3 regions of the Trinickia sp. NRRL B-1857 genome follow, and region 2 is predicted to be linked to each of the others. Evidence: predicted binding sites of a transcription regulator. Region 2 holds the regulator's gene; each other region holds the start of a gene.
The links. Region 2 encodes HrcA, which represses chaperone genes, less so after heat shock. Its sites were predicted from a motif close to TTAGCACTCNNNNNNNNNGAGTGCTAA; they were not measured.
Positions count from the first base shown of each region.

Region 1: a site for HrcA is predicted at 5,503-5,529, ahead of rpoH (RNA polymerase sigma factor RpoH). Genes of this name have one in related genera too.
Region 3: a site for HrcA is predicted at 7,119-7,145, ahead of groES (co-chaperone GroES). Genes of this name have one in related genera too.

Region 1 is NZ_JBFLUK010000001.1:2,169,926-2,180,690, forward strand. It holds gene maiA (maleylacetoacetate isomerase) at 1-253, opposite strand, end outside; gene AB1286_RS09595 (fumarylacetoacetate hydrolase family protein) at 279-995, opposite strand; gene ybiB (DNA-binding protein YbiB) at 1,176-2,123, shown strand; gene leuA (2-isopropylmalate synthase) at 2,482-4,158, shown strand; gene AB1286_RS09610 (nuclear transport factor 2 family protein) at 4,227-4,610, opposite strand; gene AB1286_RS09615 (acyloxyacyl hydrolase) at 4,651-5,247, opposite strand; gene rpoH (RNA polymerase sigma factor RpoH) at 5,592-6,524, shown strand; gene cydP (cytochrome oxidase putative small subunit CydP) at 6,825-7,109, shown strand; gene AB1286_RS09630 (cytochrome ubiquinol oxidase subunit I) at 7,099-8,688, shown strand; gene cydB (cytochrome d ubiquinol oxidase subunit II) at 8,730-9,866, shown strand; gene cydX (cytochrome bd-I oxidase subunit CydX) at 9,923-10,045, shown strand; gene nagE (N-acetylglucosamine-specific PTS transporter subunit IIBC) at 10,131-10,765, opposite strand, start outside.
Region 2 is NZ_JBFLUK010000001.1:3,512,310-3,523,074, forward strand. It holds gene glnE (bifunctional [glutamate--ammonia ligase]-adenylyl-L-tyrosine phosphorylase/[glutamate--ammonia-ligase] adenylyltransferase) at 1-275, shown strand, start outside; gene recN (DNA repair protein RecN) at 327-1,991, opposite strand; gene AB1286_RS15730 (NAD kinase) at 2,048-2,956, opposite strand; gene hrcA (heat-inducible transcriptional repressor HrcA) at 3,219-4,238, shown strand; gene hemH (ferrochelatase) at 4,442-5,509, shown strand; gene AB1286_RS15745 (RNA-binding S4 domain-containing protein) at 5,649-6,056, shown strand; gene grpE (nucleotide exchange factor GrpE) at 6,573-7,145, shown strand; gene dnaK (molecular chaperone DnaK) at 7,404-9,359, shown strand; gene dnaJ (molecular chaperone DnaJ) at 9,586-10,722, shown strand.
Region 3 is NZ_JBFLUK010000001.1:3,726,581-3,737,345, reverse strand. It holds gene AB1286_RS16685 (aspartate carbamoyltransferase catalytic subunit) at 1-352, opposite strand, end outside; gene pyrR (bifunctional pyr operon transcriptional regulator/uracil phosphoribosyltransferase PyrR) at 436-951, opposite strand; gene ruvX (Holliday junction resolvase RuvX) at 951-1,373, opposite strand; gene AB1286_RS16670 (YqgE/AlgH family protein) at 1,370-1,948, opposite strand; gene AB1286_RS16665 (hypothetical protein) at 2,219-3,610, opposite strand; gene AB1286_RS16660 (rubredoxin) at 3,669-3,839, opposite strand; gene AB1286_RS16655 (hydroxymethylpyrimidine/phosphomethylpyrimidine kinase) at 4,072-4,938, shown strand; gene groL (chaperonin GroEL) at 5,065-6,705, opposite strand; gene groES (co-chaperone GroES) at 6,752-7,042, opposite strand; gene AB1286_RS16640 (hypothetical protein) at 7,626-8,999, opposite strand; gene AB1286_RS16635 (AAA domain-containing protein) at 8,996-10,765, opposite strand, start outside.

The DNA of each region.
Region 1 (10,765 bases), 1.3 Mb from region 2:
GCAACAGCGCGGGCGTCGGATGGGTCTCCTCCAGATACTCGATGATCGCGAGCGACTGCTGTAGCACCAGGTCGCCGTCGACGAGCGCCGGCACGATGCCGTCGGGCCCCACGCGCCGATATTCGGGCATCAGTTGTTCACCGCCGCCGCGCAGCAAATGCACGGCTGCATATTCGTAGGGCAACCCTTTCAAGTTCAGCGCAATGCGCACGCGATAGGCGGCCGAACTGCGGAAATAGCTGTAAAGCTTCATCGATCGTCTCCTCCTTATTCGGGCGTCACGCCACGCGGACCTTCAATTGGCCCAGCCCTTCGACGCCTCCCGTCATGACGTCGCCCCGGGCCACCGCCGCAACGCCTTCCGGCGTTCCCGTGAATATCAGGTCGCCGGGCTGGAGCGTGAACAGCGTCGACAAACAAGCGATTGTCTCGGCCGTCGACCAAATCAGCGCCGAGACATCCGAGCGTTGCCGCTCGACGCTGCCCACCTCGAGCCAAATCGCGCCATGCTCGACGTGTCCGACGCGCGACACCGGGTGGATCGGACCGAGCGGCGCCGAGTGATCGAAGCCCTTGGCGGTATCCCACGGGCGGCCCATTTTCTTAGCTTGCGCCTGCAAGTCGCGGCGCGTCATATCGAGGCCGACCGCGTAGCCATAGACATGGTCGAGGGCATCTTCGACGGCGATATCGCGGCCGGCCCGGCCGATCGCAACGACCAACTCGATCTCATGGTGAACGTCTTGCGTGCTCGACGGATAGGGAAACTCGCCCGTCGTTCCCGGCGGGACGTAGACCACGGCATCGGCGGGCTTGGAGAAAAAGAACGGCGGCTCGCGCTCCGGGTCGTGCCCCATCTCGCGCGCGTGCGCTGCGTAGTTGCGGCCTACACAGTAAATACGGCGCACGGCGAAGCACTCGCGCGTGCTCGCGGCATCGCTGCTTTCGGCGATCGGCACGGCGACAACCGGGGGCGGGGGAAATACATACTCCATCGCGCTTTCTCCATGGTTCATCGAGCGCCGCGAACCGCTGCGCTCAGGCTGGGCGAAAACGTCGAGTTTAGCGCGAGCGCGTTCCCGGCGGCGGTGCGCCGGCTTGCCAGATCGCGGAGGAATGCGATACTCGCCTAACTTCCACCCTTACACGAGCGATTGCCGCTCCCCTCGCGCCTCATGACCGCATCCACCGCCGATCGCTTCCCGTGCGCCCGCTTTATCAAGGAAATCGGGCGCGGCCCGCATGGGGCCCGCTCGCTCTCCTCCGACGACACTTATGCGCTCTATGCCGCGATGCTCGACGGTCGCGTCTCCGACGTCGAGCTCGGTGCCGTCTTGCTCGCCTACCGCCTGAAAGGCGAAACGGCCGAGGAGCTCGCCGCGATGCTCGCCGCCGCGCAAGCCTCGATCGAGCCGCTGCGGGTGCAAGGCGCGGTCTCCATCCCAAGCTACAACGGCGCGCGCAAGCAACCGAATCTCGTGCCGCTGCTCGCGTTGCTCCTCGCTCGGGAGGGCGTGCCCACGCTCGTGCACGGGGTGACCGAGGACCCCGGCCGCGTGACGAGCGCCGAAATATTCGCGTGCTTGGGCATCGCCGCGTCGAGTTCGCATGCGGACATCGAGACCGCCCTCGGCGAGCGCCGCGTCGCCTTCGCTCCCGTCGAGGTGTTGGCGCCCAAGCTCGCGCGCTTGCTCGCGTTGCGGCGCGTGATGGGCGTGCGCAACTCCACGCATACGCTGATCAAGATCTTGCAACCGTTCGCGCCGGCGGGCCTGAGGCTCGTCAACTACACGCACCCTTCGTATCGCGACAGTCTGGCCGCGCTCTTTCTCGGACATCCGCAGGCCGCCGCCGGGGGCGCCTTACTCGCCCGCGGCACCGAAGGCGAAGCCGTCGCCGACACGCGCCGCCAAGTGCAAATCGATTGGCTTCACGACGGCGTCGCCCAAACGCTCGTGTCGCCCGAACGGTCCTCGCCCGACGACATCGGCCCCGATTTACCGTCCGCGCGCGACGCCGAAACGACCGCGCAGTGGATCCGCGCGGTCTTGGACGGACATGCGCCGGTTCCTCCCACGCTCGAGCGCCAAGTTCAGGAAATCGTGCGGATTGTGCGAACCTGACGAAGCTTGTCCTGTTGACAGCGCCTTGCGCGCTGTCATAGAGTGCGCTTTATGTGTTCGATCCTGAACCCCCTCCGAATTACCTCCGGCCGCCTAGCGCGGCCCCTATCGCTACGACTAGCGTAAGCCAGGCGTAGCGCCGCGCTTCGTCCGCGCGGTCCTCCAGCAGTATCCCAAGCCGTTTTTCGTTTCACCCCCAAGCGCAGTTCCTTTACAACCCGTAGTCGTCAGCATTCGCCCGAGTACCGCTCGGACGGATCGCGAAATCGCCGACGTGGCAGCATCGCGTCCAAGCGCGAATCGGCCAGCCGCTCGATCCGCCGCGTTTCGCAAACGACCCGACGAACCGAGGTCCGTCATGCTTCGCAACCCTGCCGCAAAGTACCGCCCCTTCCCGCCCGTGCAGTTGGCCGGCCGCAAATGGCCCAATCGCACCATCGAGCGCGCCCCGATTTGGATGAGCACCGATCTGCGCGACGGCAACCAGGCCCTGATCGAACCGATGAGCATCGAGCGCAAGCTCGAGTTCTTCGAGATGCTCGTCGCCATCGGTTTCAAGGAGATCGAGGTGGGCTTTCCCTCGGCCTCGCAGACGGACTTCGATTTCGTGCGCAAGCTCATCGACGAAAAACGGATCCCCGAGGACGTGACGATCGAAGTGCTCGTGCAATCGCGCGCCGATTTGATCGCCCGTACGTTCGAGGCGCTGGAAGGCGCGCCCCGCGCGATCGTCCATCAATACAACGCGATCGCACCGTCGTTCCGCCGGATCGTGTTCAACGCATCGAAGGACGAGGTCAAGGCACTGGCGGTCGACGGTTCGCGGCTGATCAAGGAACAAGCCGAGCGGCGGCCCGGCACGCAGTGGACCTACGAGTACTCGCCCGAAACGTTCAGCATGACCGAGCTCGCGTTCGCGCGCGAAGTCTGCGATGCGGTCAGTGCGCTCTGGCGGCCGACGCCCGCGCGCAAGATGATCGTCAACCTGCCGGCCACCGTCGAGGCCGCGACGCCCAACGTCTTCGCCGACCAGATCGAGTGGATGGATCGCAACCTCGCCTACCGCGACAGCATCGTCTTGTCGGTGCACCCGCACAACGATCGCGGCACTGCGGTGGCGGCCGCCGAATTGGCGCTGTTGGCCGGCGCGGATCGCATCGAAGGATGCCTGTTCGGCAACGGCGAGCGCACGGGTAACGTCGATCTCGTTACGCTGGCCCTCAATCTGTATACACAGGGGATCGATCCGGGTCTGGACTTCTCCGATATCGACGCCGTGCGCCGCGTGGTCGAGCGCTGCAATGCGATCGCCGTCCATCCGCGCCACCCTTATGCGGGCGAACTCGTCTTCACGGCCTTCTCCGGCTCTCACCAAGACGCGATCCGCAAGGGCTTGGCGCAACAGCGAAGCGATCGGCTCTGGGAGGTGCCGTACCTTCCGATCGACCCGGCCGATGTCGGACGCGGCTATGAAGCGGTGATCCGCGTCAACAGTCAATCCGGCAAAGGCGGCGCCGCCTTCCTGCTCGAACAGGGACTCGGCTTCGCGCCGCCGCGCCGCGTGCAGATCGAGTTCAGCCAAGCCGTGCAGCGCATCGCCGACGACTCGGGTGCCGAAGTAACGGGCGAAGCCGTATGCACCCTCTTCTCGCGTGAATATTTCGAGGTGACCGGACCGGCCGAGCGCGTCGAGGCAAGCATCCGATGGCGCCACCGGGAGCTCGCCCGCATCGACACGGCCGCCGAGTACGAGAGCGGCGAAGCGTGGGTTCGCGCCATGGCAGATACGCTGTCGGGGGCCTCGGGCGAGCGCGTACGAATCGGCGACGTCGAGACCGCTCCCACGAGCGATGGACGCACCGCGGCTTTCGTCGCCTGCTCGCTGGAAGGCGGGGCCGATACGAGCGCCCAGGGCCCGCGCTACGGCGCCGGCGTGCACATCAATCCGGCAACGGCGGCCGCCGACGCGCTCGTGAGCGCGTTGAACCGGCTCCGATGGGAGCGAGCGCAAACCGACGAGGCGGCCGCGGCTTGAACGTTCGCCGAGCAACCGGCGCTTCGCCCGTCACGAGCGGGCGAGACGCACCGGCGCGCTGCGCGGCTCTACTCGAGTGCGCAGCGCGTCGCTTGCCAAGCGACGAGTCGCCAGTGTCCGCCTTCTTGGGCTTGGATGGCGGTATAGGCGATCGGGAACAGCAACGCGCCGTTGTTCGCCTCGATCTCCAACAGCGCGCGCCCCGTAACGACACAGGTATCGCTGCCGACGGGCAACACGTCTTGCGATTGCAACTCGATCTGCCGATACCGACGGTGCCCGCCGGAGATGGCGTCGATGAACTGCTGTTTCGTCTCGCGTTTGCCGTTGGTATGCACGAAACTCACGCTGTCGGACAGCAACTGATTGAGCAGGGGCACGTCGCCATCCACCATCGCGCGAAACCGATCGCGCTCGAGCGCCCGAATCGCCTCGATCACCTTTGCAGCCATCGCACCGCCCCCTTGCACCCGGCACGCAAATGCGCCGCCGTCAGAAGTTGTATTGCAGGTATAGCTGGGTGAAATTTATACCAGGATTCGGCTCTTTGATACCGGCATTGGAGACGTGCTGGTAGCGCAAACCCGCCTGATACTGCTGATGCGCGCCAAATTGTGCGCCGACGCCCACCACCTCCGTGAACTGGAAGGCCGTCGACACCGTGTACTCGTCGCTGATCGTCGGATGCGAAAGCAGGCGCACGCCCACGCCAGCCTCGATGTACGGACGGATGCCCCCTTGATTCTTGATGAACCGCACCATCGGCTGGAGACCGAGCGCATAGACGTCGTTGCGGGAAGCACCTTCGTTCGTATGCCAGTAGCTTAGATGGGCTTCGCCCGTCAGGCCGAAGTGCCAGCCGCCGGTGTCCCACCAGTTCAGGCCCGGGTCCCAGACGAAACCGAGATCGGCCTCCCGGACGCTGTGTTCCAAAGAGGTACCGACGCCGAGCTGGGCGCCGAACCGGTGCTCCGACGCCTGCGCGGTAGAGGCTTGCGCGTGCGCCGACGCCGCGGCGAGAAGCGTCGCGAAGGCCGCGCATCCCATTGCCTTGCCTTTGATGCGTATCAATTCGTTCTTCTTGTTCATCTCGATACTCCAACGAATGGGAGACATGTCGACTGATCCCTGTACGGCGCAGGGGGTCGAATGATCTTACTGTGGGCGAAGCCTTCGCGACGACGTCATTTCACACAACATAGTATTCAGGGCTCGCCGCCGGCTCCGGCACGTGCGCTGCATGTGCGACGAGCGACGAAACGGCGAACGGCGTAAAATAATCCCTATCGGAACGCAATTTCGATAGGCGTCACGGAACTTCGCCGCGAGAGCGGACTCGAATGCTTAGCACTCTGCAAAAGGGAGTGCTAATATCCTCCGTGGAGTTTGTCTTCGTGACTGAGCAGTTCTCTGTTTCACAAGGAGTTTCTTACGTGAGCAACGCTATGACCCTTCCGAATATCGTGCGCCCGGCGACCGCTAAGGCCGCTTCGGCAGGTGCAATGACGCTCGCGCCGTCGATGCTGCCCGGGCAGCTCGGCAACATCGACGCCTACATCCAGGCCGTCAACCGCATCCCGATGCTGAGCGCCGAGGAAGAACGCGAACTCGCCACCGATTACCGCGAGCAGGCCAGCCTCGACTCCGCACGCCGCCTGGTGCTTTCGCACCTGCGCCTCGTCGTGTCGATCGCCCGCAACTATTTGGGCTACGGGCTGCCGCACGCCGATCTGATTCAGGAAGGCAACATCGGTCTGATGAAGGCCGTGAAGCGTTTCGATCCGGAGCAAAACGTGCGCCTGGTGTCGTACGCGATCCACTGGATCAAGGCCGAGATTCACGAATACATCTTGCGCAATTGGCGCATGGTGAAGGTCGCGACGACGAAGGCGCAGCGCAAGCTGTTCTTCAATCTGCGCAGCCATAAACAAGGGTTGCAGGCGTTCACGCCCGACGAAATCGACGGTTTGGCGAAGGAGTTGAACGTCAAGCGGGAAGAAGTTTCGGAGATGGAAACGCGCCTATCGGGCGGCGACATCGCGCTGGAAGGGCAGATCGAGGATGGCGAGGAATCGTTCGCGCCGATCGCCTATCTGGCGGATTCGCATAGCGAACCTACGGCCGTGCTCTCCGCGCGTCAAAACGACCGCCTGCAAACGGATGGGATCGCGCAAGCGCTCGACTCGCTCGACGCACGCAGCCGGCGCATTATCGAAGCGCGGTGGCTGAATGTCGCGGATGACGGTTCGGGCGGCTCGACGCTGCACGAATTGGCCGACGAATTCGGCGTCTCCGCCGAGCGCATTCGTCAGATCGAAGCCAGCGCCATGAAGAAGATGCGCACTGCCTTGGCCGCATACGCCTAAGCGATTCACCTAGGCGGCACGCCGTTTCCCGGCGTATCGCCCCATTGCCGATCGATCCCGCCGCACCCTGTGCGGCGGGATTTTTTTATCCGTCACGCGAAGTTTCCCCCCTCCTCACGCGGCACAAATTTAGCGCCACATCACCCTGCGCTCTAGCGCCGCACCATTGTCGCAGGTCAATACCGGCCGCCCGACCCGGCTCTACGATCAACCGTAACGCATAGAACTCGCGCGTCCGCAGCCCCTCGTCACCGAGTCGAGCGCCGCGACCCGGGTTCTGCGAATACGGGATACGAGACCATGCGATCCACGCGCGCAACACCCGGTGTCGAAGCCGGCACCCAGTCCGATGCCTTGCGAGCGCCGCTTCGCGCAGCCTTCGCGCGCTTCACGCGCCGCCCTACCTTCGCGCGCGACATCACCCTCGTGCTGACGCTCAAGCTCCTGCTCTTGATGGGACTCAAGCTCGCATTCTTCGATCACCCTCGCGCTGCGGATATGTCCATGCCCCCCGCCGCAGTCGCTCAGGCACTGCTTTCCTCTCCTGCCTCTCGCGTGCCACAAGGAGTCGGCCATGCTCAGTAGTGAAGTTGTCGATCTATCCCGCCTCCAATTCGGAGTTACCGCGCTGTATCACTTCTTATTCGTCCCGCTGACGCTCGGGCTTTCCTGGCTGCTCGTCATCATGGAAGCCGTCTATGTCATGACGAATAAGACCGTCTATAAAGACATGACCCAATTTTGGGGCAAGCTCTTCGGCATCAATTTCGCAATGGGTGTCACGACGGGCATCACGCTCGAATTTCAGTTCGGCACCAATTGGGCCTATTACTCGCACTACGTCGGCGATATCTTCGGCGTGCCGCTCGCCGTCGAAGGCCTCATGGCATTTTTCTTGGAGTCGACCTTCGTCGGCCTATTCTTCTTCGGCTGGAATCGGCTCTCGAAAGTGCAGCATCTGAGCGTGACGTTTCTCGTCGCCCTCGGCTCGAATCTCTCCGCGCTATGGATCCTCGTCGCGAACGGATGGATGAACAATCCGGTGGGCGCGGCGTTCAACTACGAGACGATGCGCATGGAGCTCACGAGCCTGTTTGCCGTCATCTTCAATCCGATCGCGCAAGTCAAGTTCGTGCACACGGTGTCGGCCGGCTATGTGACCGCGTCGATGTTCGTACTCGGCATCTCCGCGTGGTATCTGCTCAAGCGCCGCGACGTCGAATTCGCGCTGCGCTCCTTTACGATCGCCGCCGGCTTCGGGCTCGCCTCGACGCTATGCGTCATCGTGCTCGGCGACGAGTCGGGCTACAACACGGGCGAAGTCCAAAAGGTGAAGCTCGCCGCGATCGAAGCAGAATGGGAAACGGCAACGCCGCCTGCCGCATTCACGATATTCGGGATTCCTAATCAATCCGAGCAACGTACCGATTACGCCCTTCGCGTGCCTTACGCGCTCGGCTTGATCGCCACGCGCTCGATCGACGAGCCCGTCGTCGGCTTGAAGGATCTTGCGGCCTCGGCTGAGGCGCGCGTCAAAAACGGCATGCTGGCGTACGCCGCTTTGCAGCAACTCAGGCAAGGCGACACGTCCGCCTCGGCGCGTTCCGCGTTCGATGCGCATAAGGCCGATCTGGGGTACGGCCTGCTGCTCAAGCCGATCACGCCGCGCGTAATCGATGCAACGCCCGCACAGATCCACGATGCGGCGCAAAGCACGATTCCGCCGGTCGCACCGATCTTTTTCTCGTTCCGATTGATGGTCGGTCTCGGCATCTTGTTCCTTGCGACGTTCGTCTACGCGTTCTGGCTTTGCGCACGCAAGGGCGTGCTCGACGAACGCCGCCGCTGGTTCCTGCGATGGGCCGTTTGGGCGATTCCGCTGCCCTGGCTTGCGGCCGAATTCGGCTGGGTCGTGGCCGAGGTGGGCCGTCAGCCGTGGACGATCGCCGGCATCTTGCCGACCAATCTCTCGGTATCTAGCCTCACCGCGACCGACGTCTACCTGAGTCTCGCCGGCTTCGCGCTCTTTTACACGGCGCTATTCGTCATCGAGATCACGTTGATGTTCAAGTACGCGCGCCTCGGCCCCGCCTCGCTGCATACCGGCCGTTATGCGGCGGAGCCGCGTGCCGCTTCGACGGTCGCGAGCGACACGCCCGCTTGACCCACATGCTTGTATCGACCTGAATCGATCAAAGGACCATCATGGACTACGCAACGCTCAAGGTGATTTGGTGGGCGCTCATCGGCACGCTGTTGATCGGTTTCGCGCTGACCGACGGCTTCGATATGGGCACGGCCATCGTGCTGCCGTTCGTCGGCAAGACCGACGACGAGCGGCGTATCGTCGTCAATACCGTCGGCGCGACCTGGGAAGGCAATCAAGTCTGGCTCATCACAGCCGGCGGCGCGATGTTTGCAAGCTGGCCGCTTGTTTATGCCGCCTCGTTCTCGGGCTTTTACTTCGCGATGCTGCTCGTGCTGTTCGCGCTGTTCTTCCGCCCGGTCGGCTTCGACTACCGCAGCAAGCGCGCCGATCCGCGCTGGCGCTCGGCCTGGGATTGGGCGCTGTTCGCGGGAGGCTTCGTGCCGGCGCTCGTGTTCGGGGTCGCGTTCGGCAACCTGTTGCAAGGCGCGCCGTTCGCGTTCGACAACGAGATGCGCTCAACGTATCACGGGTCATTCTTTGCGCTGCTCAATCCGTTCGCGCTGCTGACCGGGTTCGTGAGCTTGTCGATGCTAATCGCGCACGGGGCCGCCTTCGTCAAAATGAAAACCGACGGCGCCGTGGCGGCACGCGCCTCGCTCGCGCTGCGCGCGTCGAGTTGCGTCGCCTTAGTCACGTTCGCACTCGCGGGCGCCTTGATCGCCACGTCGATCGCGGGCTATCGAATCGAAAGCGCGCCCCCGCTCGACGCGATCGCCAATCCGCTGCTCAAGACGGTCGATCGGGGTAACGGGCTATGGCTCGCGAACTACGGCCGCTTTCCGTGGATGATGACTGCGCCCGCACTCGCGTTCGCCGCCGGGCTCGCCGCTTTCGCGCTCGCACGCTCTCGCTTCGAGAAAACGGCATTCATCGCGACCGGCCTCATGATCACCGGGATCATTCTCACGGCGGGCTTCTCGATGTTCCCGTTCATCATGCCCTCCTCTTTCGACCCGAAGAGCAGCTTGACGCTCTGGGATTCGACCTCGAGCCGGCTAACGCTGCAAATCATGCTTGCGGCCGTGGTCGTGTTCTTGCCGATCGTGCTCGCCTATACCTCGTGGGTGTATCGCGTCATGCGCGGCAAGGTAACGCAAACGGCACTCGAAGAAAATCGGCACTCGATGTATTGAGTGCGAATCGATCGGATCCGAAAGATTTCAAACCCAGTCAGTTAGGAGAGCAAATCATGTGGTATTTCAGTTGGATTCTCGGCATCGGCGTTGCTCTGGGGTTCGGCATCATCAACGCCATGTGGCTCGAATCGAGAACCGAAAAGGCTACCGTGCAAGCCAAGCGCTCACGCGCGTAGCCGCAAAAAAACGGCGCCTAGGCGCCGTCTTCGTGGGTATGACGCTTGGACCGGCGCGTCGCGAACGAAGCGCCGGTTCCTGCGCTTAAACCGGCTGCGGCGAGGGGCCGCCCGAAGCCGGCAACCGCGTGGCCAGTTGCTGCGCGTAACGTTGCGCAGCCGGACCGCAAACGATGTGAAACGTATCGGCCGACACCCAAGCCACGTCGAGCGCGGCAAGCCTCTGACGATCGACGGCGGCCGGATCGCGTACGACCACGCGCAACCGGGTGGCTGCCACCGGATCGAGCGCCACGACGTTCGTCGCACCGCCGAACACGGCGAGCCAACGCATCGGGTCCGGATCGAGCGGGCCGGCTTGGCCGTCGGCCACCTTTGCGGCCGCGGGGGCCGACGCTGCCGATGCCGCGGCGGCGGCGCCGCCCGCGATGACGGCACGCATTTCATCGGCAATCATATCGGCCTCGGGCCCGATCACCACTTGCACGTTGCGCGCGTCGCGCTTGAGCACGCCGCGAGCACCGGCTGCCTTCAGCGCGGGTTCGGAAATCTTCTCCGCATCGACAACCGACAAACGCAGGCGCGTCGTGCAGGCATCGACCAGCGTCAGGTTCTGCGCGCCGCCGAGCGCGGCGATATAGCGATCGGCACGCGAGGCTGCCGCGCCCGCGGCCGGCGCGACGTAGCCGCCCGCTGCGAACGATTCGACTTGCGCTTCGG
Region 2 (10,765 bases):
TCGAGTTCGTCGTTCAGTACTGGGTGCTGCTGCATGCCGCGCACGATCCCGAGCTCATCCGCAACACGGGCAACATCGCGCTATTGCGCGAGGTGGCGCGCTTCGGACTCATGAGCGCCGACGAAGCGGAGGCGGTCGGCGCCGCCTACCGCACGTATCGCAAGCTCCAGCACCAGTTGCGGCTCGACGGTATGGAAAAGGCGTGCGTGCCGCACGAGCGCGTCGCGCAGGAGCGAGAGACGGTGCTCACGCTCTGGCGGCGCGTGTTCGGTTAGATGCGAGGTGGCGAGGTTGCCTGGGGCGGCCGCGACGATGCGGTCCGCTCGCTAGGCGGCGAGCATTTCCTTGGCATGCCGGCGCGTCGTCGCGGTGATCTCTAACCCGCCGAGCATACGCGCCACTTCCTCGATGCGGCTCGCGTGATCGAGCGAGACGACGGTCGAGAGCGTCGTGCCGCCCGATGCCGCGGCCTTCGCCACTTGGAAGTGGTGGTCGCCGCGCGCGGCGACTTGGGGCAAGTGCGTCACGCACAAGACTTGCCGGTCGCGCCCGAGTTGATGCAGCAAGCGGCCGACGACTTCCGCCACGCCGCCGCCGATACCCGTATCGACTTCATCGAAAATCAGCGTGGGCGTGAGGCTGGCGGCACTGGCGATGACGGCCAGCGCGAGGCTAATCCGCGCCAGTTCGCCCCCGGAGGCGACTTTGGCCAGCGGCCGCAGCGGCACCCCGGCATGGCCGGCCACGCGAAACTCGACCTGTTCCAGACCGTGCGCGCCGCCCTCGGCGAGCGGCACGAGCGCCACTTCGAAGCTCCCGCCGGCCATGGACAGTTCCTGCATGCCCGTCGTGACAGCGGCGCCGAGCGCTTTCGCTGCCTTGGCCCGCGCTTTCGACAACTGCTTGGCCTCGGTCATATAGGCCTGGCGCGCTTTTTCGACGGCAGCCGTCAGCGCATCGAGATCGGCGGCCGCGTCGAGCGCCGCGAGCTGAGCACGACGCGCTTCATGTTCCTGCGGCAGCGTTTCGGGTTGCAGGCGGAATTTCCGGGCGAGCGAATGCAGCGCGTCGAGCCGATGCTCGACTTGCGCCAGCCGATCGGGATCGAGTTCCAGACGCTGCGCATAGTGCGTCAGCGAGTAGGCGCCCTCGCGCAACTGGATTTCGGCCGGCTCGAGCGCGGCGAGCGCATCGCCGAGTTCCGGATCGATGTCGGCCAGATCGCGGAGCTTCGAAATGATCGAGCCGAGTTGGCCGATCATCGCGTCGTCGGCTTCGGATAGGGCGTCGAGCGCGCCGCGTACACCTTCGATGAGATTGGCCGAATGGGCGAGCCGCCGATGCTCGTTGCTGATTTCTTCCCACTCGCCCGGCTGCGGCGCGAGCTTGTCGAGTTCGGTGAGCTGCCAGGCCAGCCGTTCTCGTTCGAGCTGTAGTTCGCGATCGCGCGATGTGGCGAGTTCGAGCGCTTGCTGCGCGTCGCGCCAGGCGCGATGGGCGCGTCCCACGGCGGCTGCGATCGTGGTCAGCCCGGAATGCGTATCGAATAGGGTGCGCTGCGCGTCGGGCCGCATGAGCAATTGATGCGCATGCTGCCCGTGAATGTCGACGAGCATCTCGCCCACCTCGCGCAACTGAGTGAGCGTGGCCGGCGTGCCGTTGATGAAGGCGCGCGAGCGCCCGCCCGCGTCGACGACGCGGCGCAGCAACACGCGGCTCTCGCCCGAGGATTCTTCGCCGCCGAGCGCATGTTCGTCGAGCCATTGGGCCACGTGCGCGCCGGCGTCGAATTCGGCGGTGAGGTCGGCGCGCGTCGCGCCGGTGCGAACGACGTCGGCATCGGCGCGGGCACCGAGCGTAAGGGCGAGCGCATCGATAAGTATCGATTTGCCTGCGCCGGTTTCGCCGGAAAAGACGGTGAAACCGCGGTCGAATTCGAGGTCGAGCGCGGCGACGATGACGAAGTCGCGTATCGAGAGGTGGCGGAGCATGGGTGTCGTATTAACGGCGTGTCTTGCGGAGCCGGCAAGAAGGGCGGCGGTCCGGGTTACGGGACCTGGGCATCGCCCTGCTCGTCCGAAGGGTGCTCGTTCCAGTGGAGCTTTTGCCGCAACGTCGCATAGTAGCTGTAGCCGACCGGATGCAGGAAGGGCACTGTGTGCCGCGAGCGACGCACCTCGATCGTGTCGTTCAGCTTGACCGCGGTGAACGACTGCATGTCGAAGTTGACGTTCACGTCGCGCCCGCCAATGATTTGAATGCTGACGTTGGAGTTGTCGGGCAGCACGATCGGGCGGTTCGACAGTGCGTGCGGGGCGATCGGCACGAGCACGACGCCTTGCAGTTGCGGATGCAAAATCGGTCCCTGCGACGAAAGCGCATAGGCGGTCGAGCCTGTCGGCGTCGCCACGATGAGCCCATCCGAGCGCTGGATGTACATGAAGCGCCCGTCGACCGACACGCGCAACTCCGCCATCCCCGAAAAGCCGCTCCGGTTCACGACGACGTCGTTGAACGCGAGCGCATGGTAGATCGGCTCGCCCTCGCGGACGATGCGCGCCTCGAGCAGCGTGCGCTCCTCGCGCTCGAAACTGCCTGCCAGCATTTGGGAGACGCGCTGGCTCATCTCGGAGATCGGAATGTCGGTGATGAAGCCGAGCCGGCCTTGGTTCACCCCGATGAGCGGCGTGCGGTACGGCGCGAGTTGCCGGCCGATGCCGAGCATCGTCCCGTCGCCGCCCAGCACGACGGCGACGTCGGCGCGCGCGCCGATCTCGGCGGGCGTCAGCGCGGGATAGCCGGTCACGCCGATGTCGCGGGCGGTCTCGGCTTCGAACACGACTTGAAAGCCGCGTTTCTCGATGCAGGCGGCGAGCGCCGTCAGCGGCTCGCCGATGCCTGGCGTGTTGCTGCGCCCCACGAGCGCCACAGTCTTGAACTGGCTGCCAATTTCCATGCCGGCATTACACCATAGGTGGGTGTCGAAAAGAACCGTCGTCGTGGTTTGCCCTCGATGGAGACCCACGTCCACACCGTCCCGCTCCGGCGATTTGTCGCTAGAATGACGGTGTCCCGATAAGACGCCGGCGGCCAGGCGCGCCCGCCGCCGGTATCGCGTCGCTTGCGCCCGGCCTGCCCGTCAATGCCGTGCGCCCGCGAACGATCGAGCGCCGTCACGCGCTCCCGGGGGGCACGTTGTTTGGCTAAAATTTTGCGTCATGCTAGAACCCCGCGCACAAACTCTCCTCAAAACGCTGATCGAGCGCTATATCGCCGAAGGCCAGCCCGTCGGCTCGCGCACGCTGTCGCGTTATTCGGGGCTCGAGCTGAGCCCCGCGACGATCCGCAATGTCATGTCGGACCTCGAGGAGCTGGGGTTGGTCGCGAGCCCTCACACGTCGGCCGGCCGGATTCCGACGCCGCGCGGCTACCGGCTGTTCGTCGACACGATGCTGACCGTCGAGCCGATCCAAGACGACGAGGCCGTCGAACGCGCGGTGCGCAAGACGTTGAAGCCGGGCGAGCCGCAGAAGGTCGTGGCCGCCGCGGCGAGCGTCCTGTCCAACCTGTCGCAGTTCGCGGGCGTCGTGATGACGCCGCGCCGCAGCCACGTCTTCAAACAGATCGAGTTCATGCGCCTGTCGGACAAGCGCATTTTGCTCATCGTCGTCACGCCTGAAGGGGACGTTCAAAACCGGATGATGGCGACTCAGCGCGACTATTCGCCGTCGCAGCTCATCGAGGCGTCGAACTACATCAATGCGCATTTCGGTGGGCTCTCGTTCGACGAAGTGCGCCGGCGGCTGCGCGAGGAAATCGACCAGTTGCGCGGCGACATGACGGCGCTCATGCATGCGGCGGTCACCGCCAGCACGGAGGAGAGCGACGAAAGCGAGACCGTCCTGATTTCGGGCGAGCGCAACTTGCTCGAAGTGGCCGACCTCTCGTCCGACATGGCGCGTCTGCGCAAGCTGTTCGACGTTTTCGATCAAAAAACGAGCCTCCTTCAATTGCTCGACGTATCGAGCCACGCCCAAGGCGTGCAGATTTTCATCGGCGGCGAATCGACGCTCGTGCCGATCGAGCAAATGAGCGTGGTGACGGCACCCTACGAGGTCAACGGCAAGATCGTCGGCACGCTCGGGGTGATCGGACCGACTCGAATGGCCTACAACCGCGTGATTCCGATCGTCGATATCACCGCACGCCTGCTTTCCACCGCCCTGAGTCAGCCGTAGCTCGACCGTAGTGCGGCCGGGCCCGCCCCGTCCTTAGCCCCGGGTCATGGCGCATCGTGCACCGGTTGCCGGCCGCGCGCCATTGACCGGACGGCCGAGCCGACCGCGCCGAGGGCCCCCGCTATAATGACGCTCACGTCAACCTAAGCGGCGCAGGCCCTGTGCCTCGCTGATGCCTCGCCTTCGGGCACATCCTATTGCTCATGCGTTTCGATCTCGAGTTGCCGTCGCAGCCTGCCGCCTCGCATCGCGTCGCGGTGCTGCTGATCAACCTCGGCACGCCCGACGCGCCGACGCCGCGCGCCGTGCGCCGTTACCTGGCCCAGTTCTTGTCCGATCCGCGCGTCGTCGAAATTCCGGCGCTGGTCTGGCAGCCGCTCTTGCGCGGCCTGATCTTGCCGCTGCGCGGCCGCACGTCGGCGAAAAAATACGCCTCGGTCTGGATGCCGGAAGGCTCGCCGCTGCGCGTGCATACCGAAAAGCAGGTGGAGGCGCTGCGTCAGTTGCTGCATGCGAACGGCTACCGGGTGCTCGTCGATTACGCGATGCGCTACGGCACGCCCAGTATCGGCGCCATGCTGGGGCAATTGAAACTCGCGGGCGCCGAGCGCGTGCTGTTGATGCCGATGTATCCGCAGTACTCGTCTTCGACGACGGCAACGGCGTTCGACGATGCCTTTGCCGCGCTTGCCCGGATGCGCAACCAGCTCGAAGTGCGCACGGTGCGCCACTATGCAGACCACCCTGCCTATATTGCCGCGCTTGCCGAGCAAGTACGGCGGTACTGGGCGTCGCATGGCCAGCCCGATTTTGCGGCCGGCGACAGGCTCGTGCTCAGTTTCCATGGCGTACCGAAGCGAACGCTCGATCTCGGCGATCCTTACCACGATCAGTGCCGCACGACGGCCGGGCTATTGATGGCGACGCTTGGGCTCACGCCGACCGAATGTCTGGTGACGTTTCAGTCGCGTTTCGGCCGCGCCGAGTGGCTCCAGCCCTATACGGCTCCCACGCTGCGCGAACTCGGCGCCGCGGGCGTGCGCCGCGCGGACGTTTTTTGCCCCGGGTTCACGGCGGATTGCCTCGAAACGATCGAGGAGATCGGTCTCGAGGTGCGCGATGAGTTCCTGCACGCAGGCGGGAAGGAATTTCATCGGATCGCTTGCTTGAACGCAGCGCAAGCCTGGATCGGGGCACTCGGCGAAATCGTCGCTCAGCAGTTGCAAGGCTGGCCCGTCCTCGAAGGCGTGCCGGTAGGCGCGGCGGTATGAGCAGCGGCATGAGCGGACGGATCGGAGGACGACGGCTCGCGGCTCGTTCGGGCTCCGGCTCCGGCCTTATTCCGGGCAGGGTCGTTGCGTGCTTCGATGCTCGAGCCCGTGCTTCTTTGTTTTCCTTGGCATCGCTCAGATGAACTACAAGATTTCGACTGAACCCGGGGCGCGCATGCGCATCGACAAATGGCTCTGGGCCTCGCGGTTTTTCAAAACGCGGTCGCTCGCGGCTGACGCCGTCGAAAAAGGGCGCGTGCGCATCGGCGGCGCGAGCGTGAAACCGGCGAAGGAGGTGCGCGTGGGCGACTTAGTCACGATCGAGATCGAGCGGATCGTGTGGGAGATTCAGGTGCTGGGCGTGTGCGAGGTGCGCGGGCCGGCGAGCGTCGCGCAGACGCTTTATGCCGAAACGGCCGATAGCCGCGCCAAGCGCGAGGTGGAAGCGGAGCGCCGCCGGACTTACCGCGAACCCGCGGCCGGGCTGCAAGGACGGCCGACCAAGCGCGACCGGCGCGTCATCGACAAGCTTTCGGGTGGGGAGTAAACAGCGAATCCATGGCCGCGTGGGCGCCGCCGTATTCCGTCGTGCAATCGGTCACTGCGCCGGACAAGCAGATGGTCGTGGTTCCCGCGACGAGTACCAGTGCGACCACGGCGATGGCAAAGGTCAGTTTCACGGTACTCCCTCGCGCGGAGAAAGGCGATACGGACGTAAGCGTCGGATGGGCGATGCGGCAGCGCTCGGTCGCCCGGCCTCGCCGGACGCGAAACGCATGAGGTCAGTGTAGGGCAAACCACGATGGCGCTCAACGCCGTTTTCGCGGTTCTGCCGTAACCGGTGTTACCGTTCGTTTCCACATTTGTGCCGTTGGTGCAAAAAATGGGCGGCCAAGGGCTTGAAACGGCTCCTGGCGCCCCCATTTGCCTCGCGACGCGCGACGGTAACGTCGTTTTTCGGCAACGGACCGTGAGAAATTCGGATCTGTGGCCCGGCGGCCCGTGACGTGACGCATCGGCCAGCCGTCGCATCGATTTCACTTTTTGGACGATTTTCAGCGACATGGAAAATACGCAAGACAATTCGGCCAGCCAGCAACAGCAACCCTCCGACGCCGCCGCGCAAAGTGCGGCCGAGAACGTTGCAGTTCAAACCGGCGCTGGGCAAGAGCCCGGCGCTGCCGGCGCAGACGCCGCGCTCGGCGATGCACAGGCGAAGATCACCGAGCTGAACGAGAGTTACCTGCGCGCGAAGGCGGAGACGGAAAACGTACGCCGCCGCGCCGCCGAGGACGTCAGCAAGGCGCGCAAGTTCGCGATCGAAGGTTTCGCCGAGCATTTGCTCCCCGTGTTGGACAGTCTCGAAGCTGCGCTGGCGGATACGTCCGGCGACGCGACGAAGCTGCGTGAAGGCGTCGAGTTGACGCTGCGCCAGCTCGCGAGCGCGATGGAAAAGGGGCGCGTCGTGGCGGTGAATCCGGTGGGCGAAAAATTCGATCCGCACCGCCACCAGGCTATTTCGATGGTGCCGGCCGAGCAGGAGCCGAACACAGTCGTTTCCGTGTTGCAAAAGGGTTATGTGATCGCCGATCGCGTGCTGCGTCCCGCGCTCGTGACGGTCGCGCAGCCGAAGTAATCCGAGGCCGGCCGTTCGCCGCATAAAAGAAAGCGCGAGCAATGAGCGCGCGATGTCGATGTCACCGTATTTTGATTTTCGAGATGCGGAAGGCGCCCGCCGAAACAATCGACGAGACGCCGGCGGTGGCAAGCGGTGTGAAGGCCTTGAAAACGGCGGCTCAGCACACATGTTGAGTGCAGGTTTGAATTGAGCGGGCGGTGGCGCAAACGAAGCGCCCCCCGTCGAAGCGATCGAATATTTCGGAGATCAGGAAAAATGGGCAAGATTATCGGCATCGACCTCGGCACCACGAACTCTTGCGTGGCGTTGATGGAAGGCAATCAGGTGAAAGTGATCGAGAACTCGGAGGGCGCGCGTACGACCCCCTCGATCATCGCCTACATGGACGACAACGAGATTCTCGTCGGCGCGCCGGCTAAGCGTCAGTCGGTGACGAACCCGCGGAACACGCTGTTCGCGGTCAAGCGCCTGATCGGCCGCCGCTTCGAGGAAAAGGAAGTCCAAAAGGACATCGGCCTCATGCCCTACAAGATCATGAAGGCCGACAACGGCGACGCTTGGGTCGAGGCGCATGGTCAGAAGCTCGCTCCGCCGCAAATCTCGGCGGAAGTGCTGCGCAAGATGAAGAAGACGGCCGAGGATTACCTGGGCGAGCCGGTTACGGAAGCTGTGATCACGGTGCCGGCGTACTTCAACGACAGCCAGCGTCAAGCCACGAAGGACGCGGGCCGGATCGCAGGTCTGGAAGTCAAACGGATCATCAACGAACCGACGGCGGCTGCGCTCGCATTCGGTTTGGACAAGGCCGAAAAGGGCGATCGCAAGATCGCCGTGTATGACCTCGGCGGCGGCACGTTCGACGTCTCGATTATCGAGATTGCCGACGTCGACGGCGAAATGCAGTTCGAAGTACTCTCGACGAACGGCGATACGTTCCTCGGCGGCGAAGACTTCGACCAGCGCATCATCGATTACATCATCGGCGAGTTCAAGAAGGAACAAGGCGTCGATTTGTCGAAGGACGTGCTCGCGTTGCAGCGTCTGAAGGAAGCGGCGGAAAAGGCGAAGATCGAACTCTCGTCGAGCCAGCAGACCGAAATCAATCTGCCGTACATCACGGCCGATGCCACGGGTCCGAAGCACTTGAACCTGAAGATCACGCGCGCCAAGCTCGAAGCGCTCGTCGAGGATCTGATCGCGCGGACGGTCGAACCGTGCCGTATCGCGATCAAGGATGCCGGCGTGAAGGTAGGCGACATCGACGACGTGATCCTGGTCGGCGGTATGACGCGCATGCCGAAGGTGCAAGACACGGTGAAGGAGTTCTTCGGCAAGGAGCCGCGCCGTGACGTGAACCCGGACGAAGCCGTTGCCGTGGGTGCCGCGATTCAAGGGCAAGTGCTCTCGGGCGAGCGCAAGGATGTGCTGCTGCTCGACGTGACGCCGCTTTCGCTCGGTATCGAAACGCTCGGCGGCGTGATGACGAAGATGATCAACAAGAACACCACGATCCCGACGAAGCACGCGCAAGTGTATTCGACGGCGGACGACAGCCAGTCGGCCGTGACGATCAAGGTGTTCCAAGGCGAGCGCGAGATGGCCGCGGGCAATAAGCTGCTCGGCGAATTCAACCTCGAAGGGATTCCGCCCGCACCGCGCGGCGTGCCCCAAATCGAGGTGACGTTCGACATCGACGCGAACGGCATCTTGCACGTGGGCGCGAAGGACAAGGCGACGGGCAAGGAGAACAAGATCACGATCAAGGCGAACTCGGGCTTGTCCGAAGCGGAGATCGAGAAGATGGTGAAGGATGCCGAGGCGAACGCCGAGGAAGATCACCGTCTGCGCGAGTTGGCCGATGCGCGCAACCAGGGCGACGCGCTCGTGCACAGCACGAAGAAGGCGTTGACCGAGTACGGCGACAAGATCGACGGCTCCGAAAAGGAAAAGATCGAATCTGCGTTGAAGGAACTCGAGGAAGCGCTCAAGAGCAGTTCGGCCGATAAGGCTGCGCTCGAGGCGAAGATCGAAGCGCTTGCCACCGCGTCGCAAAAGCTCGGCGAAAAGATGTACGCCGACATGCAGGCGCAAGGCGCCGCGGGTGCGGCGGCCGGTGAAGCGTCGGCCTCCGGCGCGAGCGCCGGTCAAGGCTCGAGCAAGCCCGAGGACGACGTGGTCGACGCAGAGTTCAAGGAAGTGAAGAAGGACTGACCGACGGTTGCGTTCTCGCGCCGTAAAGCGGCCGGCGTTTCGTACGAGACGACCGGCCGGATCGACGCCTGGCGGGCCTTCGGGTTCTCCGGGCACATTTGTTTTATGGAGGGCGGGGTGCCTGACCGGTCGAGCCGGTTCGGCGGTGCCTGTCTAACGGGTCGAAAGACTCCACAGTATGCGAAAGGAGCGGTCGCGCGACAACGCGCGAACCGGCGGTGAACCGATGGCGAAACGGGATTACTACGAGGTTCTGGGCGTTGCCAAGAATGCGAGCGACGACGAGATCAAGAAGGCGTATCGCAAGCTCGCGATGAAGTACCACCCCGACCGCAACCCCGACAACAAGAATGCCGAAGAGCGTTTCAAAGAGGTGAAGGAAGCCTACGAAATGCTCTCGGACGCGCAAAAGCGCGCGGCCTACGATCAATATGGCCATGCCGGCGTCGATCCGAACATGGCCGGGGCCGCCGGCGCGCAAGGCTTCGGCGGATTCGCCGATGCGTTCGGCGACATCTTCGGCGACATTTTCGGGCAAGCGGCCGGCGGCGCGGCCCGCGGGCGCGCGGGCCCGCAGGTGTACCGCGGCGCCGACTTGCGCTACAGCATGGAGATTACGCTCGAGCAAGCGGCGCACGGTTGCGAGACGCAGATTCGCGTACCGAGCTGGGTCTCGTGCGAAATCTGTCATGGCTCGGGCGCCAAGCCGGGCACGAAGCCCGAAACCTGCCCGACCTGTAACGGCTCGGGCGCGGTGCGCATGTCGCAGGGCTTTTTCAGTATTCAGCAAACGTGTCCCAAGTGTCACGGCAGCGGCACCTATATCCCCGATCCTTGCGTAAGCTGCCATGGCGCGGGCAAGGTGAAGGAGACGAAGACGCTCGAGGTCAAGATTCCGGCCGGAATCGACGACGGCATGCGCATTCGTTCGTCGGGCAACGGCGAGCCGGGCGTGAACGGCGGGCCGCCGGGCGACCTGTACGTCGAGATCCATATCAAGGCGCACACGGTGTTCGAGCGCGACGGCGACGATCTGCACTGCCAAATGCCGATTCCGTTTACGACGGCGGCGCTCGGCGGCGAGATCGAGGTGCCGACGCTCGCGGGCCGTGCCACCTTCACGGTGCCCGAGGGTACGCAATCGGGCAAGACGTTCCGGTTGCGCGGCAAGGGCATCAAGGGCTTGCGTTCGAGCGTCCCGGGCGATTTGTACGTGCACGTGCAGGTCGAGACGCCCGTCAAGCTGACGGACACGCAGCGCGATCTGCTCAAGCAGTTCGAGAAGTCGCTCGTGGAAGGCGGTCCGCGTCACAGCCCGCAAAGCAAGAGTTGGTTCGACCGCGTGAAGAGCTTTTTCGATTGATCGGCCCGACGGGCCGATCGGCTGCGCGCCCGCATGAAGTATT
Region 3 (10,765 bases), 210 kb from region 2:
TCGTCGAGGACGCATTGATGTTCAGATTGAGCACGTCGGCCGACAAGCGCGTCGCCGCGATCTCGAACGTCGTGCGCGTACGCGTCGAATTTTCGAAAAAGAGGTTGAAGACCGACTTGCCGCGCAACAGCGGCACCTTCTTCACCTCGCGATCGGTCACGCTCACGAACTGCTCGGCGGTATCGAGGATATGCGTGACGATCGAGCGCGGGAGCCCTTCGATCGTCAGCAAATGCTTGAGCTCGCCGTTCTTCGTGAGCTGCGGGTTGCCCTTGAGGAAGCCGTAGCGGAAGCGCTCGGCGGATGCGGACTCGCCGCCGTGATCGGCACGGCCCGGGGTGACGGTGTTCATGGTCGGTCTAATTCAAACATGGAGGACGTAGCGCGTGCGGGCACGAAGGCCGCTGCGCTTCGCCGAAAAACAAATGCGGCAGATCAATCGCCACGCGCTTCGGTGCGGAACGTGAATCGCATATCGCCGCCCCGCTCGAGTACAAGCGTCATATCGGCAGGCACCTCGGCACGTGCACCGACGAATCGCGCCTCGATCGGCAACTCGCGGCCGCTACGCTCGGCGAGCACGGCAAGCTCGATCGCAGCCGGGCGGCCATAGTCGTAAAGCTCGTTGACGGCCGCACGCACGGTCCGCCCCGTATGCAAAACGTCGTCGACCAGGACGATACGGCGACCGTCGACGTCGAATGGCAGCGAAGTCGGGCTCGCTTGGCTATGCAGCCCTTTTTTAGCGTAATCGTCGCGATGCAGCGCAACGTTCACGACCCCGAAAAACTTGGCGCCCAGATCGGCGGCGAGACGCTCGACCAGCCATGCGCCGCCGCTGTGAATACCCGCGAGAACGGGGCCGTCGGCAGCGCCGAACGATGCGCCGTATGCGTCGCGAATCTGGGCGAGGAGCGTCGCGTAAGACGCTTCGGCATCAATGGGACTCATCAAGAAAGCCCGTCCAGGTACTGTTGAAGGATGATGCGTGCCGCCTCGGCATCGCGCATGTCGGCTGCAACGCCGCTGTCGCGCATATCGAGATCGGCCGCAACCGAACTGTAGCGCTCGTCGACCCAGGCAACGGGCAAATTGAAACGCCCATTCAACTGATTGCCGAAGCGCTTGGCTAGCTGCGTCATTTCGTGCGGCGTACCGTCGGGATGACACGGCAGGCCGACCACGAGCGCGTCCGGCTTCCATTCGCCGATGAGTTTGCCCATGGCTTCGAAGCGAAACTCGCGATTGCGGTTAGGTACGACGGCGAGTGCGCGCGCGTGTCGCGTCAGAGCGTTACCGATCGCCACGCCGATACGTTTTTCACCATAGTCGAACGCAAGCAGCGTCGCCTCACGCCCAACGGCTTGTGTCATGCGTGACCCGCGTCGCCCGAGAGCATCGACGGCGTGACGCCAAGTAGCGCCAGCGCGGCTTCGAAACGTTGGTCCGCCGGAACGTCGAACACGATCTTCGGATCGGCTTCGACCGTCAGCCATCCATTGCGGGAGATTTCTTCTTCCAATTGCCCCGCGCCCCAGCCCGCATGGCCTAGCGTGAGCAAGAAACGATGAGGACCCTTCCCGCTCGCGACGGCTTCCAACACGTCTTTCGACGTCGTCATTTCAAGCCCGCCCGTGACGGCCATCGACGACGTGTAGGCGCTTCCCTCGACGGGTTCGTGCAACACGAAGCCGCGCTCCGTTTGCACCGGACCGCCAAAGTAGACGGGGACGTGAAGAAGCGGCTCGATTTCGAGCTTCAGGTCGATGCGACTGAACAGCGATTCGAGATCGATATCGGTCGGCCGGTTGATGACGAGGCCGAGCGCACCGCGTTCGCTGTGATCGCAAAGGTAGACCACCGTCCCTGAAAACGTGGGATCCGCCATATTGGGCATGGCGATCAGGAACTGGTTGGTCAGGTTGATGCGATCGTTACTCTTAGGCATGGTTCGAATTTTAGCAAAGACGGTGCACGTTGGACGCCGCGTATGAGCGCCGGCACGCAAGACAGGCTACAGATCGTGAACGGCGCATGCTTCGCGCCCGCCCGCGGTTGCCTCATATTTCCCGCACTCTATCACGCATGCCCGCCGCGTCCCGTGCCTTCGAGCCGTTCGGACAAGGAGTCCGGCCGCGACGGCACGCCGCACGCGGCTACCCGGCAGCGCCTTAGCACGCGAATGCAAAGCGAGTGGCGATGCGAAGTATGTGAATGCTTAAGAGACGGAGGACGACGAGGTCGTATCGGTCGCCGGAGCGGCACGCTCGACGGCTTGCACGAGCAACGCGAGCGGCACCGCCGAATCGGGCGGAGCAAAGCCCGCTGCCACGCGCAAAAGCATCGCGCGCAACGCTTCGCCGGCTTGCTCCATCGGACGTCGCGCCGGTGCCCATTGCGCCGATCCGATGCGTGCCGCATATGCATGGCGGCGCCAAGCAAGGCCGAGCGCATCGGCCAGCAATGCAACATGGCCGAGGCCGAGCGCCTGCGCCGCGGCGCCTAGCCGATAAGCGGCCTGTCCGGCGTGCTCCGCAGCGGCCGCATCGGGTGTCGCCGCGGCGAATGCCGCGTCGGTGCCGACCGAAAGCGCAGCCATCGCGGCATCGGCCGTTTGCAGGAAATCCTCATACGCGAAGACATTCACCGATAGCGCGCCTAGGTCGCGCGCAACGCCCGAGCCACCCGTTGTGTCGCCACCCGCCGCCGTCTCGGCATCGGCCGCGCTTTGTTCCCAAGCTTGCTCGGACGCCTGCGTCGCCGCGACGTGCCAATCGACCGTCAACCCGTAGTCATGCAGCATCTCGACCGCATCGGCATCTTCCGCCGCCGCGCCGTATAGCGCGTAATCGCGCCACAACAATGCGAGCGCCGAACGGACGAAGGAACGCGGCGCCAGTGGCAGCCCGTGGCCTTGCTCGGCAAGCAAAAGATTGCATCGCGCATAAAAGCGCTTTGCCTCGGGATCGCCGGCTTGCGCGCGACCGTTCACGCGCAAAGCGTGCGCGCATGCGACCGCCAGACGCCATACGTCGTAGGTATCGTCGCCGCAGAGCTCGGCCATGCAGGCGTCGAGCTCGTCGAGCGCCGCGCCTACATCCTCGTGTCCCTTGAGCACGGGCAGCAGCGCTTGCTCGTACCGAGCACGCAGCAACCCCAAAGACGCAGCGGACGACGCGCGAAGCGTTGCCGGAGCGATCGGTCGTCCCGCCAAAGCGAGATCCTCGAATGCGACGACGTAGCCTTGCGTATGCCGCGCGACTTGCGCGTTCAGTTCGCGATAGTGCGCAAAAAGCGTGGGCGAACAGGCCAGCTCTCTTAGATTGCGACGCGTCAGCGCCGCGTGGAAATCGGTCAGCGCCGAGCGAAACCGCGGCGCGAATTCGTCATTCGCATAGGGCGAAACGAGTACGAGGGCATCGACGAAACGCTGCGAGGCCAGCCAACCGGCTTGGCGCAATGCCTGCGCAGCCCGCAGCAACGGACCGACGACCGCCAGTTGCGCCTCGCTGGCATGCCGAGCCTCCACCAACGCGGCTTCAGCCTCCGGAACGGCGGCGCCGCGCGGATTGGGCAAGGCCTCGAGGCTCGGTAAATCGACGGTTGTCATGGCGTGGGAGCATGCAAAGCGGCCCGAACCGAAAAGCTCGGGCCGCCTCGGCCGCAGGTCAGAGCTGGACCATCTCGAAATCTTCCTTGCGCGCACCGCATTCGGGGCACGTCCAATTGATCGGAACGTCTTCCCAGCGGGTACCCGGGGCAATGCCTTCTTCAGGCAGGCCAGCCTCTTCGTCGTAGATCCAGCCGCAAATCAGGCACATCCACTGTTTATATTCCATTCTTGTATCGCGTTGAAAGATCCGTTGATCAAAGAGCCATGATGGTACCGTTTTTGAGGGATGCCTGGCTAGGAATCGACGTGAAGCGCGTATCGCCGGACGATATTGCCGGGTTATCGGCAAAGCGTGTACTCAACCGTGCCATCGAAGCGCATTAGGCCGCATAATGAACCGACCGCGCAGGCGGGCCGGCCGGCCCGCCGCTCGCGACTTAAAAACGATGCCCTATTCCATGCAAAGCGCCGCCCCTCCGATCGTTCTAACCTTCGGCCTGTCCGACCCCACAGGCGGCTTCGGCCTACAGGCCGACCTGCTCACGCTCGCCAGCATGGGCTGCCATGGGGTATCGGTCCTCACGGGCTACACGGTCCGCGATTCGGCCACCTGCGATGAGGTGACGGGGCTCGACCCCGACGTCGTCGCCACGCAAGCGCGCATGCTGCTCGAAGATATGCCGATTGCCGCGTTCAAAGTGGGCGCGGCCACGCGAGCGGAAGTCGTCAGCGCAATCGCCGAGGTTGTGTCCGATTACGACGATATCCCGCTGATCCTCGCGCCCGACTTCACCGTCGACGACGAACACGTTTTGGCCGCCGACGAGCTGCGCGAATCGATCGCCGATCTGCTCGCCCCGCAAACAACGGTCCTCATCGCCGATCAAGCGACGCTCATCGCGCTCGCGCAACCCGACGGCGACGCGGAAGCGCCAAGTCTCGACGGCGCGATCGCGCACTTGCTATCGCAGGGTGCGGAATACGTGCTGTCGACGCAAACGGGCACCCATCGGCTCGTGAACACGCTGTTTAGCGATGAAGGTCAATTGCGGCAAGACATGTGGGATCGTCCGCAGCAGCGGATAATGGGCATCACGGACACGCTGGGCGCGGCTGTCGCCGCGTTGCTCGCAAATGGGCAAGAACCCGCTGAAGCGGCGCGCGAGGCGCAGGAATATTTGTATCAGGCGGTGCGCCAAGCGTTTCGGCCGGGCATGGGCGCCTATTTGCCCGATCGCTTCTTCTGGGCGCGCGAGGACGAAGAGGCCTCGGCCCCGCCGCCGATTGGCCTCGATCCAATGCGACATAAGCCGTCGCGGGCATAACCGCGCATTTGAGCAAGCCATAAAAAAACCCCGCATCGCTGCGGGGTTTTTTTATCGGCTAGAGACGCGCTTTGCGGCGCGCCCATCATGCGATTCCAGCTGACGGCCGAGGCCGTCACGCCGAAATTACATGTCCATGCCCATGCCGCCCATGCCGCCGGGCATACCGCCAGCCATCGGAGCATCCTTCTTCGGCAGTTCGGCAACCGCTGCGTCCGTCGTCAGCAGCAGGCCTGCGACCGAAGCGGCGTTTTGCAGCGCCGTGCGCGTCACCTTCGTCGGATCGACGACGCCGGCTTCCACGAGGTCGCCGTATTCGCCGGTCGCGGCGTTGTAGCCGTGGTTGCCCTTACCTGCGGCAACGGCTGCCACGACGACGCTGGCTTCTTCGCCGCCGTTCGTCACGATTTGACGCAGCGGCTCTTCCATCGCGCGCAACACGATCTTGATACCGGCGTCTTGATCGGCGTTCACGCCCTTCAGGCTCGAGATCGCCGCACGAGCGCGGATCAGTGCAACACCGCCGCCAGGAACGATGCCTTCTTCAACGGCGGCACGCGTTGCGTGCAGCGCGTCTTCGACACGTGCCTTCTTTTCCTTCATTTCGACTTCGGTCGCCGCGCCAACCTTGATGACGGCCACGCCGCCAGCCAGCTTCGCGACACGCTCTTGCAGCTTTTCGCGGTCGTAGTCCGAAGTCGCTTCTTCGATTTGCGTGCGAATTTGCTTCACGCGCGCTTCGATGTTCTTCGCGTCGCCTGCGCCGTCGATGATCGTCGTGTTTTCCTTGCCCACTTCGATGCGCTTGGCTTGACCGAGCTCTTGCAGCGTCGCCTTTTCGAGCGTCAGGCCCGTTTCTTCGGCAACCACTTGGCCACCCGTCAGGATCGCGATGTCTTCGAGCATCGCCTTGCGACGATCGCCGAAGCCAGGCGCCTTGACCGCAACGGTCTTCAGGATGCCGCGGATGTTGTTCACCACGAGCGTTGCGAGGGCTTCGCCTTCGACGTCTTCAGCGATGATCAGCAGCGGACGGCCGGCCTTGGCCACTTGCTCGAGCACCGGCAGCAGATCGCGGATGTTCGAAACCTTCTTGTCGTGCAGCAGCACGAACGGGTTTTCGAGGACGGCGACTTGCTTGTCCGGGTTGTTGATGAAGTACGGCGACAGGTAGCCGCGGTCGAATTGCATACCTTCGACGACTTCGAGCTCGTCGGCGAGCGACTTGCCGTCTTCGACGGTGATCACGCCTTCCTTGCCGACCTTGTCCATCGCTTCAGCGATGCGATCGCCGATCGACGTGTCGCTGTTCGCCGAGATCGAGCCGACCTGAGCGATTTCCTTGTTCGTCGTGCAGGGCTTGCTGATCTTCTTCAGCTCTTCCACGGCGGCGTGCACGGCCTTGTCGATGCCGCGCTTGAGGTCCATCGGGTTCATGCCCGATGCGACGTACTTCATGCCTTCGCGCACGATCGACTGTGCCAGCACCGTGGCCGTCGTCGTACCGTCACCGGCGTTGTCGCTGGTCTTGGAAGCGACTTCCTTGACCATTTGCGCGCCCATGTTCTGGAGCTTGTCTTCGAGCTCGATTTCCTTGGCGACCGACACGCCATCCTTCGTGACCGTCGGGCCGCCGAAGCTGCGTTCGAGGACGACGTTGCGACCCTTCGGGCCCAGCGTGACCTTCACTGCGTTCGCAAGGATGTTCACGCCTTCAACCATCTTGGCGCGAGCGCTGTCGCCGAATACGACGTCTTTAGCTGCCATCTTTTAACTCCTTGAAATCTTTATGAAATATCGACCTGGACGGGATTTACTTCTGAACGACCGCCATGATGTCTTCTTCGCGCATCACCAGCAGTTCGTTGCCGTCGACCTTAACGGTCTGGCCAGCGTACTTGCCGAACAGGACGCGATCGCCGACCTTAACGTCGAGCGCGATTTGGTCGCCCTTGTCATTGCGCTTGCCCGGCCCGATCGCGAGCACTTCGCCTTGATCCGGCTTCTCGGCGGCGGCGTCAGGGATCACGATGCCCGAGGCGGTCTTGGTTTCCTGATCCAAACGCTTCACGATGACGCGATCGTGCAAAGGACGAAGGTTCATGCTTACTCCTCTCTTGGTTTGAGACTGAAAAACGCTTAAGTTGAGGCCGCGTAGCGCGACCCGGACGAAACCTTTGTTAGCACTCAAGTGCAGCGAGTGCTAATTATATGGACCGACCTTGGCAAATTCAAGAAGGGGGTGGGGGGAGAATTTTTGGGGGTGCCTCCCCTGTCGAGATTCACTCAACGTTGAACTTTGCTCGCTTAAGTTGGAACCTCTGGGGCTAGAGGCGCAGGCCGCCTATCACCCATCTTCGTCATTAAAACAACGAGATAGCACAACCTGAAGGTCACGCGCCCAGTGAACTGAGTGGATACGAGTGCTACCCGCAGCAAGTAACGAAGTGGCCAGTGCATCACGCCATTCGAACTCGCCCAGGGAAATCCCCGACCTCTATCGAGGCGAGGATTGCGGCAACCCGACCGGATGACGTGACAAGCCAATGACGCACGGGAAGCTCTTGTTCGCCCCCCATTATTGGAAATTTGTGTCGGTTAAGCCCGGCCGGATGGCACTACGGCCTGCCGAGCCCCGATTCGGGATCAAGGGCCACCGTCTCAAAGCCTCCGCCTTTACCCGTGAGCTAGGTTCGCTCGGCCTTTGGCCACAAACGAGTACCCTCAACTGCGAAGCCACGTATCCGACTCATCTCTGCGATGCGCTTAACGGCATCTTCGTCAATCGTCACATATCCGATCGGGACATGAACCGATTGGCTCAGTGGAACCATTACCGAGACGACCGCCAAGGCTTCGGCCACGAGCAAAATCTCAAGGGCAAGCGGGGCCGTTCCCGCAGGCGCGTGAAGACCTCGATCAAATATCCGCTGGAAGGCTTGGGCTTCCCTAGCACTAACCGCCGCCGGAGACACCAGAGTTGTGAACAGCGCACCTCCTTTGGTGCATGCCCGTACTGTCGAGCGAAGCGCCTCCAGCGTGGACGGAAGATCCTCGGTGGCTCCCCATCGAGATCCCCCAGGACGTAACCACCATAGTTCTGAGCGCCCCCCTTCGCCGACGTCAAGTGTCGCCTCGTCGAGAAGCTTTGCGATAACCTTTCGATTTCTTTCGACATATGGGTAGCCTACGAGCGGCGCGGCAACTTCAGCACCTGATCTGAGTTCATGGGCATACCAACCTGCCAAATCGAACGTCGCGTCCGCACGCGTCCAGCGAGCTAAATCGTCCTTGCCGATCAGCCGTGCGAACTCGTTCGAGGACACCTGACTCGGAGCCGCCTGGTCCCGCGTGCTCAGCTCCGCAGTCATAGCCTCCGTCAGTCGCCTTGTGCGCCCCCCACGGTCGTAGTCGTCCAGTTGCAGACGAGCCTCCAGTTTTGGCGCCGGGTCGAGGGTGAGAACCTCACTGCCTCCAATTTGGACGAAGCTGTATCGGCCAGGATGAACATCGAGTATGGAATAGAGATTCCACTCATCCGCGCTCTTGTCGCCGCGCGCGACGCGCAAGTATTCTCGGAAGTGGTCATGGAACGCTGCGCCAGCCTCGCTCTCGTCCAGCGTCTGTCGAGCTTGAAGAGAGATGAGGTGCGGGACATTACGCAAACCACGGCCACCCACCATATGCTTGGTGACGAGGTCGAACCATACGTCGGCATGCATCGGTTCTGCGACGGTGATCGTGGGAGCCGACTCATCCGACGTTCGGAACAACTCCTTTGCAGAAGCGTGCAGCGTCAGAGTCTCACCTTCCAGCACCACGAGGCCCCGGGATTGTAGGTCAGAGATGACAATACCAAGGTCTCTTCCTTCAAACCCGAAAAAGCGCGCGAGCCGTGGGGCGGTGATGGACCGAACGGAGTGCAGAGTGCGAAGAACAAACTCATCGACCATCGGAAGTCGCCGCTCTCGCGTTCGCTCTGCCGCAATGACAAACTGTCTACACGGCAGATTGAAGCCGAAGGTGTTCGTTTGGAAAGACTCAATGGCCGCCATGTTCATGTCAGCTCCTGAACAGACAGAACCGTGGATGACGAAGCGTATTCTCGCATGTACTCGAGTACCATTCGCATCGGCGATTGTGCAGGCACTTGCTCGCCCCACATCTTGCAGTCTCCTACGATGACGAGCCGTTCCTTAGCGCGTGAGGCAGCAACGTTGCATCGGTTGGCGCTGCCTACATGGCCCGTCGCACCACTACGGTTGCTGCGAACCAACGAGAGAATGACAATCGCGTTTTCCTTGCCTTGGTAAGAGTCCACGGTGTCGATGCGTACTAGCCGTCTGAATCTGGGATCGAAAGGTCTACGCGACCATGCAGACTCGAGTTCACGCTTCTGACCGCTGTACATGCAGATGACACCGATCGGAGTTTCATCATCCAGCCGCCCTAAGGCGTCGACTAGTTTCTTGTCTGCCGAGAGACGCTCCAACACGGCCATCACAGCATCCACCTCGGCAGGATTGTGGTATGTCGTATCGCCATCGCGCTTCACTTCTTCATTGCCCTGTTGCCACTGAGTATTGACCCACACCATTGGAGTCGAGAGCCATGGCACTTCAATGTCCGATTGTTTCAAAGTAGGCTCGCGATCCTTGGACGTGTCGAGCCGGATGTCGTGCGCTTCATAGAAGCATCGCGACACCATCGCACAGATGGCCGGATCCATTCGGTATTGTTCGGTAAGCCGAACTCCGATTTCGAATCCGTAGTCAGAGGTGAACGCACGCTCAAAGTCGCTTCTGATCAGTTCCTCGGGGCTTACATCTGGACTGTATGAGCGTAGATCATCCAACATCTCTCTGTCTAACATAGGTCGCAACTGTAGGTGGTCCCCGACGAGGAGCACGCGTCGCGCCATTTGAATGGGTACTGCCAACTCCCCGGGGGTACACCGCGCGGCCTCGTCGACAATTACCCAGTCGAAGACCTGCGAATCGATCCTGATCCGTGTCTGGCCAACCCCAACGCAAGTCGCTGCCACGACGCTACGCGTTTTGGCAAGAAACTCTTCGAAGTTTCTCCCGGGCGACCCCAGAGAATGCAGCCAGTCGTTGGTGAGCTTCAATGCGTTGCTCGCTGCTGTGACATCGGCGGGCGAGACCTCAGGGTGCTTCCTGACAAGGTCAGCGACAAGCTGCTCGTATTCTTGCAGCGCTTGATTGACATCCGGCTCCCGCCCCGCAAATGCCTTGAAGGCAGAGCGGAAGGCGTCCGCCACGCGCGATCGCTGCACCCGGTTGCGTTCTCGGTCGATGGCCAGTTGAGCCTCATCGTCCTTCAGCGTTTCTTGCACGTTCGCGCATCGGCGTGCCAACGTGCCAACCTGCTTGTCTAGGTCGAACAGTTCGGATGAGTAGGCTCGATCAACTCCGAGGGCCGCCGAAAGTTGACCAAATCGGAACTTAGCGGCAGTTTCGAACTTCACTCTATAACGTTCACGCAATTCCACTGAGTGGTACGGCCGTATCCGCTCCGTAATGCCTTTCGAACCAATGCGCAGAAGGCTGGGGCGTGTACCGCGATCTTTATGCAATCGCAGTAATGAATCAACCGCGTTGTTGACAGCCTCGTGGGACTGGCTAGCGATTAGGATGCGCTGACATCCTCCGCAGGTGAGAAGCCAGTGGACGAAGGAAGCGATGAATCGTGTCTTCCCCGTCCCCGGCGGACCCTGCAGTAGCCCCACCGGTCCCGCCGCGAGAAGTTGACGGAAGGCCCGTTGCTGGCCGCCATTGAGGCTATAGGAGTTGAGTTCATCGTCCTC